2 regions of the Clostridium sp. USBA 49 genome follow, and region 1 is predicted to be linked to the other one. Evidence: riboswitches for the same ligand, from Rfam matches in the RefSeq annotation. Region 1 holds a riboswitch; the other holds the start of a gene.
The links. Region 1 has a riboswitch for S-adenosylmethionine ahead of B5D11_RS02085 (methionine ABC transporter ATP-binding protein). Riboswitches for the same ligand answer to the same signal wherever they lie in the genome.
Positions count from the first base shown of each region.

Region 1 (8,383 bases):
ATTTAGCTATACCTGTAATTAAAGGACAAAAGACTGATAAAGAAAAATTTGCTGGTGCAGAAGCTACTTATACTATAGAAAGTTTAATGCATGATGGTAAGGCTCTTCAATGTGGTACATCACACAATTTTGGTAATGGTTTTGCAAAAGCTTTTAATATTCAATACACTGATAAAAATGGAAAACTTCAATATGTTCATCAAACTTCTTGGGGAATAACCACGCGACTTATAGGTGCTATTATAATGGTTCATGGAGATGATAGCGGTCTTGTTTTACCTCCAAAGATTGCTCCAACTCAAATAATAATAGTTCCTATAGCTATGCACAAACCTGGTGTTTTAGATAAAGCTAACGAACTTAAAAACAGACTTTCTAAAATTGCAAGAGTTAAAATGGATGATAGTGATAAAATGCCTGGCTGGAAATTTAGTGAATATGAAATGAAAGGAATTCCTCTTCGTATTGAAATTGGTCCAAAGGATATAGAAAATAATCAAGTAGTTTTAGTAAGAAGAGATAATAGAGAAAAAATAATTATTTCTCTTGACGAATTAGAAACTAAAATTCCTGTAGTACTTGAAGATATTCAAAAATCCCTTTTTGAAAAAGCAAAAGAATCTCAAAAATCAAAAACAAATACAGCTACTAATTTAGAAGAGTTTAAAAATATTTTAGATAAAAATTCAGGATTTATTAAAGCTATGTGGTGCGGAGATAGAGCTTGTGAAGATAAAATTAAAGAGGAAACTTCTGCTACTTCAAGATGCATTCCTTTTGAGCAGGAACATATAGATGATACATGTGTATGTTGTAAAAAGCCTGCTAAAAAATTGGTTTATTGGGGAAAGGCATATTAATTTAAATTAATATATGTTAAAAAATACATAAATGCTTTAAATAAATTAAATAAGTTAAAACCATGCATAAAAATCTTTTTTGTGCATGGTTTTAACTTATAAATCTAATTGAAGATCCATATTTTTAGAAAGTTCTTCAACAGCATTTAGCCTAAATTCAATTCTATCTTTATTTACTAAAGGTTGTTCTATCCATTTTTATATAATTGCATAAATATTTATTTTTATTAAAATACATAATTTAATCTTCTATAACTTTGTTATTTTCTTTTTCACACATAATAAATTTATCCCAATTAATATATATTTGAAAAAGACTTACCACATCTTGCTGATTATAAAGTAATATTTTTTCCTTCTTTTTTTCAGGCATTCTATTTATATAATCTTTATCTTTTATAATTTTATTAAAAGTTTTAGCTAAATTAGCTCCGCTTATAAGTTCACTAGATCTTATTATTTCAAAATTTTTTTCAAGTGTTTTAAGACCTATTGAAGTTTTTTTAGCTTTTTCATACTCCTTTTGTAAATCTATACTTATAAAATAATCTTCCACTTTAAAATTAAATTTATATTTTTGAAATAAATAATTTATAACAGTAAAATCATTATTTCCAGAAAATGTAACAATATATTTTTTATTATAGTTTTTAATCATATTATTAAAATAATTTTTAGCTAAAATTAATATATCATAAGAATCATTGTTGTTTTCTATCATATATTGTGTTACATTTAATGTTTTTCCATTTTCATCATAATAAGAGCAGCCAAAAACTCCAATACATATAGGTTTTTTATACACATAATGTTCTAAATCAAAAAATAAAGCATCTTTATATAAATCTTTCTTATTATTAAAGTTTAATGAAAATTCACAATCAAATTTATCAATATATATTTTATTTTCTCTAGTAATCACCAATAACCACTCTTTTCTAAAACTGAATTAAATCTGGAGTTAATTTATAAATCATATCTTTCCTTTCTACTACAATTATAGCTTTTTTACTAATTTCCTCGTGTTCTTTTACCTTTTTAACAAGTTCTTTTGTAGGATTTACACAAATTGGAAACCCTACAAGCTCAAACATAGAAAAATCCCCTGCTGTATCTCCATAAGCATAGCTTTTTTCAAGGTCTATATTATATTTGTCCATAAACTCCATTATAGCTTTTTTCTTACTTCTACTATCCCACATAGGTACAACTTCACCTGTATACATATTATTTTCGTCAAGCTTATATAAAGCTCCTTTATAATCATCAAAACCATATTTAAGTGCCATCTCTTTTACAAGTTCTATAGGACTTCCTGATATAGTTATAAGCATATGTCCTTGCTCTTTATGCCACTTAATTCTATCTCTAGTAAAAGTATATACTCTATCTCCTTTTTGCTTTACTACATTTTTAGCTATAAATTCTACCTGAGATTTATGAAGACCTTTTATTGCTTCAATGTATATATCTGCCATTTTTAATAGATAATTATCATAATTACCTTGTCTTTTATCATATTTTTGATATTCTGGTCTTACTTCATTATACCATCTTTTTTCCTCTATTATTTCATATTTTACTAGTTTTTTAAATATTTCCGCAATAAGCCCTTCCCTATATAAGGTACCATCAATATCAAAAAATGCTCCAATATTTTTATTCATATTAATCCTCCATTATACCCTTTATTAATATAATATTATAAAAGTTAATATAATGCTATTATTTTTATACAATAAGTATACCCAATTTATATATAAAATAAAAAAGTAGACAGTAAAGTCTACTTTCTAAAATGCAGGAATAACACTGCCTTTATATTTATCTTCTATAAATTTTTTAACTTCTGGTGAAGTAAGAGCTTTAGATAAAGCTTGAATATATGGCTTGTCTTTATCTTCTTTTCTTACTGCAAGTATATTATTATATGGATTATCCTTTGTAGATTCTATTATATGCTTTCCTTCAGAATTTACAATAGAATCAGTATTTGGAGTTAATCCTGAGGACATTGCATAGTTAGAATTAATAACAGCGGCATCAAAGTCAACAAGACTTCTTGGAATTTGTGCTGCATCAACTTCTTTTATTTGAATATTTTTAGTATTTGAAGCTTTATCTATATCAAGCTTTGTAACTAATTCTCCTTCTTTAAGTTTAAATAATCCTTGTGATTCAAGAAGTCTTAAAGCTCTAGCTTCATTTGTTGAGTCATTAGGAACAGCTATAACAGCTCCATCTTTTAATTCATCTAAACTTTTTATTTTCTTTGAATACAAAGCTATTGGTTCTAAATGTACTTTAACTGTATATGTTAAATCTAAATTTTTCTCTTTAATCATATTGTTTAGATAAGGTTCATGTTGGAAATAGTTTGCATCTAGTTCTCCATCAGCAAGAGCAGTATTTGGAAGAACATAATCTGTATATTCTATTATTTCAAGCTTATATCCTTGTTTTTCTAATAATGGTTTAACAGCACCTTCTAATATTTCTTTATGAGGTACTGCAGTTGCACCAACTTTTATTACTTTTTTATCTTCTACTTTAGTTTCTTTAGATGTATCCTTTTGCGTAGAACATCCTGATAATCCAGATATTAATAGTGCTGATAAAATAATACTTAATATTTTTTTCATATAAAAACCTCCTAATTTTATTAATTTATTTTTATTTAGATAATTTTTTATAAGCATAATTGCCTAAGCTTTGAAATACTTGTACAACTATTATAAGTATAATAATTGTATAAATCATTATATCGGTTTTAAACCTTAAATATCCATATTTATATGCTATATCTCCAAGGCCACCTGCTCCAATAGTTCCAGCCATGGCAGAATAACCAATAACACTTATAACTGTTAAAGTTATTCCTAAAATTATAGATGGGAGTGCTTCTTTTAACATTACTTTAAATATTATTTGAAAATTATTTGCTCCAATAGATTTTGCAGCTTCAATTATTCCTGGATCTACTTCTTTTAAAGCAGATTCTATAACCCTTGCTGCAAAAGGCGCCGCACCTATAGTTAATGGTACAATTGCTGCATTTATTCCTATAGATGTTCCAACTAAAAATCTTGTTAATGGAATTACAGCTATCATAAGTATAACAAATGGAAAAGATCTTAATAAATTTATTATTAAATCTAATATTTTATATACAGCTTTATTAGGACTTAATCCTTTATCATCAGTAATAACTAATATTATAGCTGGTATAAATCCTATAATTACAGCAAGCAAAGTTGATATAATTACCATATAGAGTGTTTCACCAAGACCTCTTAAAAGTATTTCTAAAATTAATTCTTTAATTGTCATTTTTTATGACCTCCCAGCTGATTTCATGTTTTTTTAAATATTCGAATATTCTATCTTCGTATTTATCATCTGTATTTATAACAAGACTTCCTAATACATCTTCTTTAAATTTTTCAAGTTTGCCCCAAACTATAGAAAAATCGATATTTAGTTCTCTTGCCATGGAGGTTATAATAGTTCTTTCACTTAATTCTTTTGGGAAAAATATTTTTATATTTGATCCTTTTTTAGGCAATACTTCTTCTTCTCCCATTAAGTCCTTTAATTCATCACTAGGTTTTAAAAACAGTTCATCTACTTTTCCTATTGCCTTAATTTCGCCTCCTTCCATAAGTGCTACCCTATCACAAACTTCTTTTACAACTTCCATTTGATGTGTTACTATAACAATAGTTATATTAAGTTTTTTATTTATATCTTTTAAAAGCTGTAATATAGATTTAGTAGTTTTAGGATCTAAAGCAGATGTAGCTTCATCACACAAAAGTATTTTAGGCTCTAAAGAAAGAGCTCTTGCAATAGCAACTCTTTGCTTTTGTCCTCCACTTAATTCTCTAGGATAGCTTTCCATTTTATCATAAAGCCCAACCAAATTGAGTAGATTTTTTACTTTTTCTTCTATTTCATTTTTTTCTACTCCCCAAATTTTAAGCGGAAGTGCAACATTATCATAAACATTAGATCTATTTAAAAGATTAAAATTTTGGAATATCATTCCAAGCTCTTTTCTATGTTCTCTAAGTTTTGATGAAGTTAAGTTTTTTACTTCTTTCCCCATAACAGTAATACTTCCTTCATCATAACTTTCAAGACCATTTAAACATCTTAAAAGAGTTGATTTTCCTGCACCGCTATGTCCTACTATTCCGAATATTTCTCCTTGATTAACGCTCAAACTTATTGATTTTAAAACTTTTGTATTTGCAAAACTTTTAGAAACTTTATATACATTTATCATCCATTTTCCTCCATTTCATATGTACTAACTTTTTAAAATTAAAATAAAAAAACCCGAGGGAACCTCGGGTCAGCATTATATCCCTTATTTCCTCATCTTTCAGTATTGCAAAAGCAATACTGCAGGAATTGGCACCATTGTATTAAAATACCGGTTGCCGGGCTTCATAGGGCCAGTCCCTCCACCTCTCTTGATAAGATTAATAAATTCTATTTACTTGTTTTAACATATAAAATAGGACCTTATCTTTGCATTGATTTAATTATAATAACATTTATTGTATATGTCAATATTAAAACTACAATAAATTATAATTTTTTACTTTCTCTATCTGCTAAAAATCTGCTAAAAAATTTATTTAAAATCTTATTTAACAAATTATAAAAGCAGATAATAATGCAGTTTTACCAGTAATATTTATATATACAGGTTTAATTAAAAAATAAAAAACTATTTGAAAATTTTTTCTAATTGTCAGCTTTTTCTCTATCTATAAGAATTTTTTCTAACTCTTTTACTTTTTCTTTATCCATAGGTTCTACATTTTCTAATCTATACTTAATGCCTAATTTTTTATATTTTTCTACTCCTAATGTATGGTAAGGCAATAATTCTATCTTTTCAACATTATTAATAGATTTTATTATTTCTTTTAATTTTTCTATATGTTCTTCTGAGTCAGTTATCCCAGGAACCACTACATGTCTAACCCATACTTTTACATTAGTTTTATTAAGTGATTCTAAAAATTTATCAAATCCAGATTTACTACTACCTGTAAGTTTTCTATAACCATTATCATCTATATGTTTTATATCTAATAATACTAAATCTGTATATTTTAATATTTCATCATATTCACCAAACCCATATCCTGCAGTATCTATCGCTGTATTAATACCTTGTTCTTTACATAATTTTAGCATTTCAAGTAAAAACTCTGGTTGAAGCAGGGGCTCACCTCCAGAAAAGGTAACACCACCTCCAGAACGTTCAAAATATGGCCTATATCTCATAATTTTCTTTAAAAGTTCTTCAGATGTTATTTCAGTTCCACCATCTAAATTCCAAGTGTCTGGATTATGACAATAAGCACATCTTAATTTGCATCCTTGTAAAAATACAACTGTTCTAACTCCAGGTCCATCTACCAAACCCATACTTTCTATTGAATGTACCTTTCCTTTTAGCATAAAATCCCCTCCTTTGTATAAATCTAAAATAAACCAATCTAATTAATTTTTCAAGTAAAAAAATATTTAATATATTAATCTTAAAGCTCCTCTAAACCTAAGGTTTAGAGGAGCACTGCAATTACATTTTTTCATGAAATGTTCTTTTTATTACTTCCTTTTGTTGTGCTTTAGTTAATCTATTAAAATTAACAGCATATCCAGATACTCTTATTGTTAATGTTGGATATTTTTCTGGATGTTCCATAGCATCCATTAATGTTTCTCTATTTAGTACATTTACATTTAAATGATGAGCATCTTGAGCAAAATATCCATCAAGTAATGCTACAAGATTATTTATTCTAGAATCATTGTCTTTTCCTAATGCATCTGGAAGTATAGAAAATGTATTGGATACCCCATCTTGACAAGATTCATATGGAATTTTTGCAACTGAATTAAGTGAAGCAAGGGCACCTTCTATATCTCTACCATGCATTGGATTAGCTCCAGGTGCAAATGGTTCTCCTGCTTTTCTTCCATCAGGTGTTGCTCCAGTTTTCTTACCATAAACAACATTTGAAGTTATAGTTAATATAGATAATGTATGCTCAGCATCTCTATAAGTTGGATATTTTTTTAATTCATTTGAAAATTTTTCAACTAATTCTACAGCTATTTTATCAGCTCTATCATCGTCATTTCCATATTTAGGGAAATCGCCTTCAATTTCAAAATCAACAGTTATTCCATTTTCTCTTATTGGTCTAACTTTTGCATATTTTATAGCACTTAATGAATCTACAGCAACTGAAAGTCCAGCTATACCAAAAGCCATAAGTCTTTCTACCTTTGTATCATGTAATGCCATTTGTGCTGCTTCATAGGCATATTTATCATGCATAAAATGAATTACATTCATTGTATTTACATATAATTCACTTACATATTCAAGAACTTTATTATAATTTTCTAATACTTTATTGTAGTCTAACACTTCATCAGTTATTGGTTCAAGTCCTGGAACAATTTTCAATCCTAGCTTTTCATCAACTCCGCCATTTATTGCAAGAAGTAATGACTTAGCTAAATTGCATCTAGCTCCAAAAAACTGCATTTGCTTTCCAACTTTCATAGCTGATACACAACAAGCTATAGCATAATCATCACCATATATTGGTCTCATAACATCATCATTTTCATATTGAATTGAATCAGTAGCTATTGACATCTCAGCACAGAATTTTTTAAAGTTTTCAGGTAAATTTTGTGACCAAAGTACTGTCATATTTGGTTCTGGTGCTGTTCCAAGGTTTATTAAAGTGTGTAAATATCTATAAGAAGTTTTTGTAACAAGAGGTCTTCCATCAATACCTACACCGCCTATAGATTCAGTAACCCAAGTTGGATCCCCAGCAAATAATTCATTGTATTCAGGTGTTCTTAAATGTCTAGCAATTCTTAACTTAATTATAAATTGATCTACTATTTCCTGTGCTTCTTCTTCTGTTATTATTCCGTTTTGTAAATCTCTTTCTATATATATATCTAAGAATGTACTTGTTCTTCCAAGAGACATTGCAGCACCGTTATTTTCTTTTATAGCTGCTAAATATCCAAAATAAAGCCATTGAGCTGCTTCTTTTGCATTTTTAGCTGGCTCTGATATATCAAAGCCATAAGAAGCTGCCATATTCTTAATTTTCTCTAATGCTCTTATTTGTTCAGTAACTTCTTCTCTTAATCTTATTAATTCATCAAGCATTGTTCCTTTAAGATTCTTAAGATCTTTTTTCTTTTCTTCTATTAATCTATCTATTCCATAAAGTGTAATTCTTCTATAATCTCCTATTATTCTTCCTCTTCCATAAGCATCTGGAAGTCCAGTTAAAATTGATGCTTTTCTTGCAGCTCTCATTTCTTCTGTATAAGCGTCGAAAACACCTTGATTGTGAGTTTTCCTATATTTTGTAAAAATTTCATGCATCTTTTCATCTACTTTATATCCATAAGAATTTAAAGCACCTTCAGCCATTCTTATTCCGCCCCATGGATTTGTT
Region 1 is NZ_FUYD01000002.1:42,767-51,149, reverse strand. Features, by position in the region: gene proS (proline--tRNA ligase) at 1-860, shown strand, start outside; gene B5D11_RS02105 (ribonuclease H-like domain-containing protein) at 1,102-1,782, opposite strand; gene B5D11_RS02100 (HAD-IB family hydrolase) at 1,799-2,527, opposite strand; gene B5D11_RS02095 (MetQ/NlpA family ABC transporter substrate-binding protein) at 2,654-3,502, opposite strand; gene B5D11_RS02090 (methionine ABC transporter permease) at 3,534-4,190, opposite strand; gene B5D11_RS02085 (methionine ABC transporter ATP-binding protein) at 4,180-5,148, opposite strand; SAM riboswitch class I at 5,238-5,348, opposite strand; gene pflA (pyruvate formate-lyase-activating protein) at 5,616-6,341, opposite strand; gene pflB (formate C-acetyltransferase) at 6,463-8,383, opposite strand, start outside.

Region 2 (8,383 bases), on a different contig from region 1:
AGGGAAAATACCAAATACAGCATTGGCAGTTAATATATTCTCCTTTTCAATTATATCCAGCATTTTATTTGCATCTTCAAAAAGTTTTTTAGCCTCATTCCCATATTTTTCATCTTTAAGTATCTTAGGATAAACCATTCCCATATCCCATGCTGTATAAAAAAATGTCCAATCTATATATTTTCTAATCTCACTTATAGGAAATTTCTCTAATTTTTTAATACCTAAAAAATTAGGTGTTTTAATGTATGCATTTTCCCAATTAATTTTATATTCCTTTTCTCTAGCTTCTTTAATTGAAATTAATTTTCTTGATAATCCTAAATAATTTTCTCTTATTTTTTCATATTCTTTATTTATTTCTTCTAAATATTTATCTTTATTATCTTTATCTACTAATTTTCTTGCTGCCTCTACAGCTTTAGATGCATCAGTTGTATGAACAACACCTTTAGAATATTTAGGTGCAATCTTTAAAGCTGTATGAACTTTAGATGTAGTTGCTCCTCCTACCATAAGAGGAATATTAAATCCCTGTCTTTCCATTTCTTCTGCAACTTGTGCCATCTCTTCTAATGAAGGAGTTATAAGTCCGCTTAATGCTATTATATCAGCTTTTTCCTTTTTAGCAGTTTCAAGTATAGTTTCTGAGCTTACCATTACTCCCAAATCTATAACTTCAAAATTATTACATGCAAGTACAACAGATACTATATTTTTGCCTATATCATGAACATCTCCTTTTACAGTTGCAAATACTATTTTACCAGCACTGCTTTTATTGCCATCCTTCTCTTCTTCGATATATGGGAGTAAAAAACTTACTGCTTTTTTCATAACTCTTGCAGATTTTACCACTTGAGGTAAAAACATTTTTCCTTCTCCAAAAAGCTCCCCAACAGCTTTCATTCCATCCATTAATGGTCCTTCAATAACTTCAAGTGCTCTATCAAATTTAGTTATGGCAATATTTATATCTTCTTCAAGATATTCCATTATACCTTTAATAAGAGCATGTTTTAATCTTTCATTAACATCTAAGCTTCTCCAAGAAAGCTTATTCTCATTTTGAATATTTTCAGTTCCTTTAACTTTTTCTGCAAACTCTAAAAGTTCTTCTTGTGCATTTTTATGCTTATTAAGAATAACAGCCTCTACTTTCAAAAGGAGGTCTTTATCAATTTCGTCATAAATTTGTATCATACCTGGATTAACTATTCCCATATCTAAACCTGCATTTATTGCATGATATAAAAATACCGAGTGCATAGCCTCTCTTATAACATTATTACCTCTAAAAGCAAAAGATAGATTACTTACTCCTCCACTTACCTTTGCATAAGGAAGATTTTCTTTTATCCACTTTACTGCTTTAATAAAATCTACAGCATAATTATTATGTTCTTCAATACCCGTTGCAATAGCTAATATATTAGGATCAAATATTATATTTTCAGGTGGAAATTTAACTTTATTAACTAATAATTCATAGGCCCTTTTGCATATTTCAATTTTTCTTTCAAATGTATCTGCCTGACCTTTTTCATCAAAAGCCATAACAACTACACCAGCACCGTATTTTTTTATTATACCTGCCTGCCTTAAAAATTCCTTCTCTCCAGATTTTAAAGAAATTGAATTTACTATAGCTTTTCCTTGAATTGCTTTTAATCCTGTCTCTAAAACTTCAAACTTAGAAGAGTCAATCATAACAGGCACTTTTGCTATTTCAGGCTCACTGGCTAAAAGTTTTAAAAATATATCCATTTCCTTTTGAGCATCTAAAAGAGCATCATCAAAATTTATATCAATAATCTGTGCCCCATTTTCTACTTGATTTTTTGCTATGGATAAAGCTTCTTCATATTTTTTTTCTCTTATAAGCCTTGAAAATTTAGCAGAGCCTGCCACATTTGTTCTTTCTCCTATATTTATAAAGTTATTTTCTTTATTTATTTTAACAATATCAAGTCCACAATATACAGTTTCTCTAGTTAAATTAGGAATAATCCTAGGTTTAATGTCCTTAACAGCTTCATATATAGCCTTTATATGAGATGGTGTTGTTCCGCAGCACCCTCCTACTATATTTAAATGACCTTCTAAAGCTATTTCTTTTATATAAGAAGCTGTAACTTCTGGTATTTCATCATATTCACCTAGTGAATTAGGAAGTCCAGCATTAGGATGAAAACTTATATAAAGCCCTTGAGTTTTTGAAAGTTTTCTTATAAATGGAAGCAAATCTTTTGCACCAAACGAACAATTCAAACCTATGCTTATTATCCTCTCATGCTTTAAACTTTCTGCAAAAGCTTCTAATGTCTGCCCTGATAATATTCTTCCACTTTTATCTGCAATAGTTCCAGATATCATAATATTTAAATCTATTTTTTTTCTTGAAAGAACATTATCTGCTGCAATAATTGCTGCTCTGGCATTTAATGTATCATATATAGTTTCAATTAAAAGTATATCTACTCCTCCATCTACAAGACCTTCTATTTGCTCTTCATAAGACTCTAAAAGTTCATCAAAACTTACAGCTCTAAAACCTGGATTTTCTACATCAGAAGATATGGACGCTGATTTATTTGTAGGACCTATAGATCCTGCTACAAATCGAGGCTTTAAGCTATCTTTTAAACTATAAAAATCTGCCATTTCTCTTGCTATTTTTGCACCATAATAGTTTAAATCATAAATTTTATCTTCTAACCCATAATCTGATTGAGATATTCTATTAGAATTAAATGTATTAGTTTCTATTATATCCGCTCCTGCTTCTAAATAAGATTTATGAATATCTCTTATAACATCAGGCTGAGTTAAATTTAATATATCATTATTACCTTTTTGGTTAATTTTAACAGTTAAATTTCCTCTAAAATCTTCTTCACTTAAATTTAGTTTTTGTATAACAGTTCCCATAGCTCCATCTAAAATTAATATTCTTTTTTTTAAGCAATCTTCTATATTTAGTTTCACTTAAAAGCCCCCTTGTGTTTTAGTTAATATTATCCTTATATTCTAAAGCTTCTCTTATATTAGATATATTTTGAATAATTCTTCTTACTGTTTCTGGACGATTCATAGTATATAAATGAATTCCATCTATTCCCCAAGAGAGCAAATCAATAATTTGTTCAGTAGCATAAACAATACCTGCTTCTTTTAATGCTTGAGGGTTATTCTCATATTTAGCCATAATTCTTGAAAATTTAGCTGGTAAAGATGCTCCACTTAAAGAGATCATACGTTCAATTTGTTTTTTATTTGTAACAGGCATTATTCCAGCAGAAATTGGCACATTAATTCCTTTTTTATAAGCTAAATCAATAAATCTATAAAAACTTTCATTATCAAAAAAAAGCTGAGTTATAAGAAAATCTGCTCCTGAATCCACTTTTATTTTTAAATTTTCAATATCTTTTTCTAAACTGCTACACTCGAAATGCCCTTCAGGATAACATGCCCCACCTATACATATTTCATCATCTTTTTTTATGGACTTTATTAAATCACTTGCATATTTATACTGGCTTTTTTGAAATAACTCTTCATTAAAATTTTGAGGTAAATCTCCTCTAAGAGCCATAATGTTTTGAATATTATTTTCTTTTAATTCTTCTATAAATTTTTGAAGTTTTTCTTCTGTTAATGATATACAAGTTAAATGTGCTAAAGTCTCAATATAATATTTATTCTTTATTAATGATGCAATTTCTATAGTTTTATCTCTAGTGCTTCCACCTGCCCCATAGGTTACACTTATAAAATCTGGTTTTAAGTCTTTTAAAGATTCTATTGTATCATATATAGTGTCTACAGGACTTTCCTTTTTAGGAGGAAAAATCTCAAAAGAAATAATAGGTTTTTTCTTTTTATAAATATTTTTTATTTGCATTTTAGTGCCCCCTTTTTATATAAAAATAAACGCTACTTTCGGAAAGAAAAATAGCGTTAATTTCTTATTTTACTATTTCCCTTATCTCTCAGAAATAATACATCTCTGCTGGAATTGACACCTTTTGTCTTAAAATGACATAGGTTGTCGGGCTTCTTAGGGCCAGTCCCTCCGCCTCTCTTGATAAGAAAAGAATAATATTAAATTTTATGTTTATTTTAAATTAATACAGCAAAAATGTCAATGAATTTATTTTTATTCATATAAAATTTAATCATAAAATATATTTTTAATAAAATTATTATTTTACTAAATTATTTTTAATTTTTATGCTTAGTATCTATAAATGCAATTTCTCCATCTATTAAAACTAATTTAGTTTTAGCATAAATATCAAAAGGATGTTTGTTAAATACCACAATGTCTGCATCTTTACCTATTTCAATAGATCCTACTCTATGAGAAATACCAAGTATTTCTGCTGGATTTATAGTTATTGCTTTAAGTGCAGCTTCCTCATCTAATCCTGCTTTTACTGCTAATGCAGCACACATAGGAAGATAATGTACTGGTATTACAGGATGATCTGTCATTAAAGCTATTTTTACACCTGCTTTATATAAAGCTTTAGGAGTTTCAAAACTCAATTCTTTTAACTCAACTTTACTTCTAGTTGTAAGTGATGGTCCAACTATTGCAGCATATCCTTCTTTAGCAAGTTCATCTGCAATTAAATGTCCTTCTGTACAATGCTCTATAGTCATTTTAAGACCAAACTCATTAGCAATACGAATAGCAGTAAAAATATCGTCTGCTCTATGAGCATGAGCTTTTACATTTAGTTCTCCATTTACAACTGGTATTAAGCTTTCAAGTTTCATATCAAAATTTTCATTTTTATCTTTGTTTTTTATATAATTTTTAGTCTTAAAAAGATATTCTCTTAATATAGATGCTGTTGCCATTCGAGTTGATGGTGTTTGTTTTTTTGAATTATAGCATCTTTTAGGATTTTCACCAAAAGCAACTTTCATTGCTGCTGGTTCCTGAACTATCATATCATCTATTCTTTTACCTTTAGTTTTAATTGTTGCAAATTGTCCTCCTATAACATTAGCACTTCCAGGTCCTGTACATACACATGTTATACCATTTTCATAAGCTTCTTTAAAAGCTCTATCCATAGGATTAATTGCATCAATAGCCCTAAGCTGTGGAGTAACAGGATCCGTAATTTCATTCCCATCATCACCTTCAAAGCCAAGACCATCTTCCCACATTCCTATATGACAATGAGCATCGATTATACCAGGCATAACAAAACCGCCTTCAGCATCAAATATTTCACAATTTGAAGATACATTTATATTTTGCCCTACTTTTATGATTTTCCCTTTATCAATTAAGACTTCTCCATTTTCAATAATATCACTAGCCATAGTAAGAATTGTTCCATTTTTAATTAATAACATTTTAAGCCGTTACATAAAATCTACTATTTAGAGATTTATTCCTTATTCAATGCAACCTGTTTTGTCATAAGACTACTCCAGTTTGATATGTTGTTCCAAAGGCTTAAATCCTTGATTTTTAATGTTATTAGTTTTAGTAAATTTATAACGGTTTTCACCTTCCTTTCCTATTTGAACTTTTCCATCTTCATATTTCCTTGAAACTTATTTCTGCTTTCTTTTTAACTTCTTTAGTTTTATTAATGTTTTTAAATGATTTATCTATATTTGAAACTATTGTTAAATCTTTTAGTCCTATGTCTACTCCTATTGAAACATCTGTGTTTTAGGCTATAAGTTCTTCTTTTTCTATGCCTACATATATATACCAAAACTTATTCATGGATTAGTATATTTAACATTTATAGGTATTTGCTCTACTGTTTCAACCCAACATACAAATAAAAACTGTAACAAGATTATGTATTAATTTTTATCCCTCTAATAAAGCTAAAGCTACAGCTCCTATAACTCCAGCATCTTTTCCTAAAGCTGCTGGAACAATTTTGCAATATTCAGACATAGCTTTAAAACATCTTTTATCCACTACTTCTTGAACTTTATCAAAAACTATTTTACCAGCCTGTGCAACTCCTCCACCTATTACAACCATATCTGGATCAAAACTGGTTATAATATTTGCAACAGCTATACCTAAATAGTTTAAACTTTTATCTAATATGTCTTTAGATACTTTATCTCCTTTTTCAGCTTCTTTAAAAACTTCATATGAAGTAATGTTTTCATAATTTTTAAGTGAAGTTTCCTCTCCACTTTCTACAGCTTCCCTTCCTTGCCTTCCTATTGCAGTACCTGAAGCTAATGCCTCTGCACAGCCATAATTACCACAATTACATCTTGGACCATTAGGAAGCAGAGTTGTATGTCCAATTTCTAATGCATTGGATGTACTTCCTCTATATATTTTACCGTTTAATATAGCACCTCCACCTATTCCAGTGCTTACTGTTACATAAACCATATTGTTTGTCCCTTTTCCTGCTCCAAGCATATATTCTCCTATAGCTGCAACATTTGCATCGTTATCAAGATATGTAGGTATATTAAATTTTTCTACCAATGGTTTTACAAGCTGAAAATTTTTAAAAGGAAGATTTGGCGTAGTTATTATAACTCCAGTCTTAGCATTTAAAGGCCCCGGAGAACCTATTCCTATTGTTTTAATTTCACTGGAAGTTTTATTAGCTATCTCCATAACCTTTTCAATTACTTCAAATATTCTATTAAGTACAGCATTTTCACCTTCAGAAGCTTTTGTAGGTATAGTATGCTTACTTAGCACATTCCCATTTAAATCTGCAAGAGCACCACTTATTTTAGTACCACCTAAATCAATTCCTATTACATATTTTTTATCCATGACTTGCCTCCATATTTTTTTAATTTTCAAACATTATTATATCAAAAAACAAAGCATTTTTATATAGGAAAACAAATATAATGGGACTGCTATAAAAAATTTATTATAACAGTCCCATTATATTTATCCTTTAAATTCATCTCCTCTTCTATAAGCAGTTATAAAATATCTTCCGTCATCATCATGTCCGCCCTTCATTGCTACTTCAAGTCCATTATGATGTAATATATTTGTTATTATATCTACATTATGTGCATCTCCAGGGCCGATTGAAATAATAACTTTATCATTTTCTCCAATTATATTCATATAATCATTAATATTACTATAATCACTTAATCCTATAGGCCCATTGATTTCTAAACGGTATTCTGACATAAAATCTCTCCTTTAGCTTACAATATTTTCTCCTTAAATAACGCCATGATTATTTTTTGTATTATATTATAAAATATTCATTATTTTTTAACATAAATTTTTACTATACAGCGAAAATTTATGATATAATTTAAGTAAAAAAATATATATTATGAACATAATGTAATTTTTACTAAATGGAGGGATTTTTATGAATTCACTAAAGGGAACTAAAACAGCAGAAAATTTAATGAAAGCCTTTGCAGGAGAATCTCAAGCAAGAAATAGATATACTTTTTATGCTTCTGTAGCAAAAAAAGAAGGATTTGTACAAATATCTAATATATTTACAGAAACAGCTAACAATGAAAAAGAACACGCAAAAAGATTTTTTAAATTTTTAAATGAAAATGGACTTGCAGGGGATACAGTAGAAATTACCGCTAATTTCCCTGTTGCACTTGGAGATACAAAAACAAATTTACTTGCAGCTGCAAATGGAGAAAATGAAGAATGGTCTGATTTATATCCAAAATTTGCTGATGTTGCTGAAGAAGAAGGATTTGATACAATAGCTATTGCTTTTAGAAAAATTGCAGAAGTTGAAAAACATCATGAAGATAGATATAGAAAGTTATTATCTAATGTAGAAAATGATAAAGTATTTAAAAAAGAAACTTCTACTTTATGGAAATGCGGCAATTGCGGTTACATATTTGAAGGAGAAGAAGCTCCAAAAGTTTGTCCTGCTTGCTTACATCCACAAGGTTACTTTGAATTATTAGCTGATAATTTCTAAAAACAACAATTTAAATCTAATATTTCTTTAATTTTATAAATAAAAACCATGCATAAAAAGATTTTTTCTAATATATGCATGGTTTTTTAATTTATCTAAATATATTTATATGTCCACTTAAAAATTTATTGTTTTAATATATTATTATTCTTCCTTGTCCTTTTTAGCATTTTCTATTATTTTCAAAGCTTCATTAGCTGGAACTTCTTCATATCTTTCAAATTTCATTTTAAAACTTCCTCTTGCTTGAGTCATAGATTTAAGGTCAGTAGCATATTTAATCATTTCTGCCATAGGAACTTCAGCAATAATTTTTTGATATCCATTTTGTGGTTCCATACCAAGCACTCTTCCTCTTTTTTTATTTATATCTCCCATAACATCTCCCATATACTCATCCGGTATAAGTACTTCCACATGCATTATAG
Region 2 is NZ_FUYD01000008.1:105,423-113,805, forward strand. Features, by position in the region: gene metH (methionine synthase) at 1-2,988, opposite strand, end outside; gene metF (methylenetetrahydrofolate reductase [NAD(P)H]) at 3,008-3,907, opposite strand; SAM riboswitch class I at 3,986-4,097, opposite strand; gene B5D11_RS08955 (amidohydrolase) at 4,228-5,379, opposite strand; gene B5D11_RS12980 (hypothetical protein) at 5,577-5,708, shown strand; gene B5D11_RS08965 (ROK family protein) at 5,852-6,799, opposite strand; gene B5D11_RS08970 (hypothetical protein) at 6,923-7,177, opposite strand; gene rbr (rubrerythrin) at 7,368-7,955, shown strand; gene fusA (elongation factor G) at 8,100-8,383, opposite strand, start outside.
Region 2: it holds a riboswitch for S-adenosylmethionine, as region 1 does, so the genes downstream of both, metF (methylenetetrahydrofolate reductase [NAD(P)H]) here and B5D11_RS02085 (methionine ABC transporter ATP-binding protein) in region 1, are expected to answer to the same signal.